2 regions of the Halomonas sp. XH26 genome follow, and region 2 is predicted to be linked to the other one. Evidence: predicted binding sites of a transcription regulator. Region 2 holds the regulator's gene; the other holds the start of a gene.
What was found. Region 2 encodes LexA, which represses DNA repair genes until DNA is damaged. Its sites were predicted from a motif close to TACTGTNTANNTANACAGTA; they were not measured.

Region 1 (3,129 bases), 980 kb from region 2:
GCGTGCGCCGTTAACACCGGTGCTAGAGCACGCTGTTGGCTGTTTGCAGCAGCGTTTACTTGACTAAAGTGCTAGGGTATTAGGCAACGATTGTTACCAACAGCGGAGTCGCCCGTGCTGTCATTTGAACACCAGTTTGCAACGCTTCCCGAGCCACTGTGGATGGCCTGTCAGCCCACGCCAGTGAGCCAGCCCGCGCTGATTGTATTTAATGAGCGCCTGGCAGAAACGCTGGGAGTTAAGACAGGGCTGAAGAGTAAGTCTGATGATGCCACCCTTGCCCAGTGGTTTAGTGGCAACCAGTTGCCACCCGGCGCAGAGCCACGGGCGCTGGGCTACGCTGGGCATCAGTTTGGTAACTTTGTACCGCAGTTGGGCGATGGCCGCGCATTGTTACTGGGGGAGGTCGTCGACCAGAACGGGATACGGCGCGATGTTCAGCTCAAGGGCAGCGGCCGCACGCCATTTTCCCGTGGTGGTGATGGGCGTTCGCCGCTGGGTCCGGTGCTACGGGAGTATCTGGTCAGTGAGTTTATGGCCGCAATGGGCGTACCTACCACCCGTGCGTTAGCCGCCGTTTCTACCGGCGAGCGAGTCGTGCGCCAATTACCTGAGCCCGGCGCAGTCTTTACCCGAGTGGCAAGCAGTCATATTCGTGTGGGTACCTTTCAATTTGCTGCGGTACGCAGAGATGAAGCTGCCCTGAAAGCGCTGGCCGACCATGTGATTGAGCGCCACTATCCCGAAGCCGCTAGTGCAGATGATCCTTATTTAGCCTTGTTAGAGGCGGTGGTTGCTCGCCAAGCGGCGCTAGTGGCGCGGTGGATGAGCCTTGGGTTTATTCATGGCGTGATGAATACCGACAACTGCAGCATTGCCGGAGAAACCATTGATTACGGCCCCTGTGCCTTTATGGAGCAGTTTGACCCGCAAAAAGTCTACAGCTCGATTGATCAAGGCAAGCGCTATGCCTTTGATAACCAGCCCGCCATTGCTCAATGGAACCTAGCCCGCTTTGCCGAAACGCTGCTGCCGCTGATGCGCGAAGAGGGCGATACCGTCGTCGAGCAGGCCACCGATATCATTCGCCGCTTTGAGCCGCTGTTTGATGCCGAGCAGCGCCGCCTGCATGCGGATAAGCTCGGCCTTGCAGCAGACAGCGATCAAGCGGTAACGCTAATGGAAGCGCTGGAAAGTCAGATGCACCAGGGGCGGATGGATATGACCGCTACCTTTGATGCGCTGACACACTTCGCCAGCACCTCAAGTGAAACGCATAAGGAAGCACTGCTGGCGCTGACGACCCAACCCAATGAGTTGGCGGCATGGTTAGATAAGTGGCAAGCAGTACAGGTTGCCAGCCAAGACAGCGAGCGCTTAGCCGCCATGCGGCGTGCTAATCCAGTTGTTATTCCCCGTAACCACCGAATTCAGGAAGTTATCAATGCGGCTTACGAGGGCGACTTTGCGCCGTTTCACAGCTTACTTGCTGTGGTCACCCAGCCCTTTGATGAATCCGCAGAAGCACGCCGCCTTGCAGCTCCCGCAACGGAAAACGAGCAGGTATTAAGAACGTTTTGCGGTACTTGATTTGCCCAAGCTGAAAAGTAAGCCATCACGGCGGTAATAGCTCACATCGCGCTTGTGGTAAACTGTGATTATTTACAGGTAAGGGCGGAGGCAAGGGCAACCTGTGCGCAAAATTATTCATTGCGACTGTGACTGCTTCTACGCAGCGGTTGAAATGCGCGACAACCCAGCGCTTAACGATGTGCCGATTGCGATAGGCGGCAGCGTTGAGCAGCGCGGGGTTGTCGCTACCTGTAATTACCCCGCCCGCGAATTTGGCATCCACTCGGCCATGCCCATGGCGCAAGCACTCAAACGCTGCCCACATTTGACCGTTATCCGCGGTGATATGGCCAAATACAAAGCGGTGGCGCGTCAAGTATTTGCGATTTATCGCGATGTGACTGAACTGATTGAACCGCTCTCGCTAGATGAAGCCTTTTTAGACGTTACTGATATTTCCCTGTGCAACGGCAGCGCTACCCGCATGGCCGAAGCGATTCGCCAACGGGTTAAACAAGAAGTAGGCATTACCGTCTCGGCAGGTGTCGCACCCAATAAGTTTCTTGCCAAAATTGCCAGTGACTGGCGTAAGCCCGATGGTCTGTTTGTGATCACGCCGAACGATATCGATGGCTTTGTACAGCAACTGCCGGTCAAGAAAATCCACGGCGTAGGGCCACGCACGGCTGAAAAATTGGCGGGGTTGGGTATCCAAACCTGTGCGGATTTGCGGGCTCGTCCGCTCACTGAGCTGGTCGAACAGTTTGGCCGCTTCGGTCATCGACTGTTTGAGCTTAGCTTTGGGCGCGACGAGCGGCCAGTGAAAACCCACCGTGAGCGGAAATCGATCAGCACCGAGCAAACCTACTCCCAGGACTTACCCACCCTGGAAGCCTGTCGCCAACAATTACCGGATCTACTCAACGACTTAGAGCAGCGCTATGCCAGACTAGACCCAGCGCCCGCCGTGCGCGGGTTAATGGTGAAGGTAAAATTTAACGACTTTACCCAAACCACGGTTGAACACGCCGACCCCGCACCTAACCTGGATCAATTCGAATCCCTGTTAACTATTGGTTGGGCGCGAGGGGAGAGGCCAGTTCGGCTATTAGGCGTGGGCTACCGCTTGGCAGAAGAAGCTACCGCTCAGCAGCTCTCGCTGTTTTAATTAGCCTGTTAATACTTATGTCGATTGACGCTCATACAAAGGCGCGTTAAAACAGACGTATGATAGTTTGTCTACTTGCTAGCTAGCGTGGGTGCTGCTGCCACGCTGCTTTCCTGTCTTCTTACCCTGCGAGCTAACCATGTCTGCCCATGCCACCCAACGCCCTCGTTTAGTGTTTGCCCATGCGAATGGCTTTCCTGGCTTAAGCTATCGCACGCTGCTGGAACCACTGGCAGAGTCGTTTGACCTCCATCCGCTTGATCGATTGGGGCATCACCCGGATTACCCGGTGAACCATAACTGGGGCAATTTAGTCGATGAACTGTTGAGCTACTTGCCGGTTACAGACGCACCGTTACTGGGCGTTGGTCACTCGCTAGGCGGTACGC
Region 2 (3,129 bases):
GGCGCGATGTCGAAAAAGCGGTATTGGCGCGTGGTTTACGATGGCATTTAGAAGACCGAGTATTAATCCATGGCAATAAGACCGTGGTGTTCAGCTAAGCATGTTGTTTAGATACGCAGAGTTTTTAGTCAATTCAATTTTACAGCTGGCTTGTCGTTAGCTGACGGGTAGATAGGGGCATCCATGTCTTTCGCGCAAAGTGTTTTAGCTCCCTGGGCATTGTTGCTGACGTGGTTGGTATCGTTGAGCGTACTTGCATGGATGATATGGCTGCGCCCTTGGCGAGTACTGATAGGCGATGTGGCTCTTCAGCATCGGTGGTTAGCCGCGACGCTCGCTGTAGTGTTGATGTGGCAACTGCGTGCTCAGGCAGTCGATTGGCTAACCCTGCACTTAGTATTCACTGTCTTAATGACGTTGGTATTCAAAATGCCTCTCGCATTAATCAGCAATGTGCTGATTAATGTTGCGATGTCAGCTATTGGCCGCAACGAATGGGTGTTACTAGGCGCTAATGTATTGGTAACCGGCATTGTACCTGCGGTCATTACCGGTTTGGTATGGCGATGGGTAGATCGGCGCCTGCCGGATAACTTGATGATCTTTCTATTCGTATGCGGCTTTTTTGGCGCAGCGCTGGCAACACTGGCAGGAGGGTTGTCGGCGGTCTTGCTAATCATGGTGGCGGGTACCGACTCTGAAGCTGTGTACTTAGCCCAAGAGTATGCGCGCTTCTTACCCCTGTTAATGCCCTCCGAGGCTTTCATCACAGGGATGTTGCTCAGTATTTTATTGGTGTATCACCCGAGTTGGGTAGCTACGTTTAATGATCGTCGCTATATAGACTCTCAGTAACATTGCGATAGCCGGTGAGTATCTCTATCGAGTGCCTCACCGGCATTTACACTTACTCGCTTATCCCAGTGCTTGGCCGTTACCGCCACGTATGACACCAACTCCCACCCCTTCGATATCCAACTGCTGCGTGCGTAGGTCAATTTCTATGGGCGCAAAGTCGTTGTTTTCAGCAATCAGCGTCACCGTATGGCCCTGTCGTTTAAAGCGTTTTACAGTTACTTCATCTTCTAGCCTTGCCACCACAATCTGGCCATCACGAACCCGGTCGGTGCGATGCACGGCAAGAAGGTCGCCTTCCAGTATGCCAACATCCTTCATTGACAAGCCTCGCACCCGAAGAAGGTAATCCGCTTTGGGGGTAAAGTATTCAGCGGGGAGTGGGCAATAACGATCAATGTGTTCCGCTGCTAGAATCGGGCTTCCTGCGGCCACTTCGCCAATGACAGGTAAGCCATTGGGTAGTGGTTCTACGTTGGCGGCAGGCGCTGTTGCCGAGACATCACTGACATCCTGCGGTTCCTGATTAGGCAGTCGAATCCCCCGCGAGGTATTGCGAATGATGCGGATGGCACCTTTACGCTCAAGCGCTCGTAAATGCTCTTCAGCAGCGTTAGGGGAGCGAAAGCCTAGCGCTTTGGCAATTTCTGCGCGGGTTGGCGGATAGCCAAATTCAGACATCGTTTTAACAATAAAATCAAAAACATGCTGTTGACGAGCAGTAAGTGGACGCGACATAACAAACTCCAAAAAATTAAACAAGACAGTGGCTACATGTCGGCTTAAACAGTATGTGGTTAAGTATACAGTATGTTGCTCTGTCCAGTACATGCTAGAGCGTTTCGCTATGGCATGGGAGTCGTTATGCGAATGGTGTCAGGAGTGGAGATAAGAACGGTAAGTCTGAGGGGCTCTGTCGACGGAGCGTCTGATGGCAGGCGTTTGAATAGGGGCCTAGGGTGCATTTGAGCGTTGGGTAAAAAGCTAAAGATAAGTGATTGAGCCAAATAGCGTTATGGCATAGTATTTAACGATGTTTTAAACACTCGTTTTCTGGAGGGCGCTATGGCGCAATCTGATACGGTAACACGTATCCTCGATACCGCTGAGGTGCTGTTTGCCGAGCGTGGTTTTGCCGAAACATCGCTACGCAATATCACCAGTAAAGCGCGGGTCAATTTGGCGGCTGTCAATTACCACTTTGGTTCTAAAAAAGCGCTTATCCAAGCGGTGTTTGCGCGCTATTTAGACCCTTTCTCGCAACGTTTTCACACGGCGCTTGATGAGCTGGAAGCGCAGTACAACGGTGATGTGATTCCGCTTGAAGTGCTGTTGGAAACAATGGCAAGCACGGTGCTGGCAGTGCCTGCTGAGCGCAATAGCCTGAAGGTGTTTATGCGTCTGCTAGGGTTGGCGTATAGCCAGGCACAAGGGCATTTACGCCGTTATATCCAACAGCAGTACGGAGACGTATTTACCCGCTTTACTGAACTCGTGCGCCAGGCAACGCCAGATTTACCTGATGCTGAGCGTTTTTGGCGACTGCATTTCATGTTGGGCACCGTGATTTTTACGCTGTCGGGTCTAGATGCGCTGCGAGACATTGCTGCGAAAGACTATAATGAGCAAGTAACCGTCAGGGATTTGGTAAGACGTTTACGCCCTGTCGTGGTTGCTGCCATGAATGCTCCGCTACCGCCTGCTGCTGATGAAGGACATTATGCGAACGCCCACGCTAGCTGAACTACCCCCGCAGAATGGTGGTTGGATAGAAATCAATATCAAACAGCAGCAGCTATGCTGGTGGCAAGGGCGTACGCTGCAGTACACGTGCTCTGTATCCACCGGTGAGAAAGGTGTAGGACAGCAGGAAGGTAGTGGTCAAACCCCCCTGGGATGGCATTATATCCGCGCATCGATAGGTGGCGGTTTAGCTGATAATGCTGTTTTTCGGGGGCGACGGTGGACTGGGGAGGTGTTTACGTCGGCGCTTGCGGCGGAATTCCCTCATCGTGATTGGATATTAACGCGCATTTTGTGGCTCTGTGGTTTAGAGAGAGGAGTGAATCGCGGCGGGGATGTCGACACTCAGCGTCGCTTTATCTACCTTCATGGCACGCCACCTGATCAACCGATGGGTGTGGCTGCTTCACATGGGTGTATTCGGTTGCGCAATGACGATCTGCTTTATCTTTTTGAGCATGCGCCGCCGGGCACACCTGTTTGGCTTCATAATGGCTAAGCGTAGGCAGCTTATTATTGATTTTTTGACAC

Region 1: the regulator LexA is predicted to act here: its motif matches at 1,651-1,670, upstream of dinB (DNA polymerase IV).

What each region holds. Positions count from the first base shown of each region.
Region 1 is NZ_CP071889.1:758,338-761,466, forward strand. Features, by position in the region: gene J4377_RS03540 (NAD-dependent protein deacetylase) at 1-67, shown strand, start outside; gene J4377_RS03545 (YdiU family protein) at 115-1,590, shown strand; gene dinB (DNA polymerase IV) at 1,694-2,740, shown strand; gene J4377_RS03555 (alpha/beta fold hydrolase) at 2,880-3,129, shown strand, end outside.
Region 2 is NZ_CP071889.1:1,734,214-1,737,342, forward strand. Features, by position in the region: gene purU (formyltetrahydrofolate deformylase) at 1-98, shown strand, start outside; gene J4377_RS08040 (energy-coupling factor ABC transporter permease) at 184-855, shown strand; gene lexA (transcriptional repressor LexA) at 916-1,593, opposite strand; gene J4377_RS08050 (TetR/AcrR family transcriptional regulator) at 1,921-2,598, shown strand; gene J4377_RS08055 (L,D-transpeptidase) at 2,576-3,097, shown strand.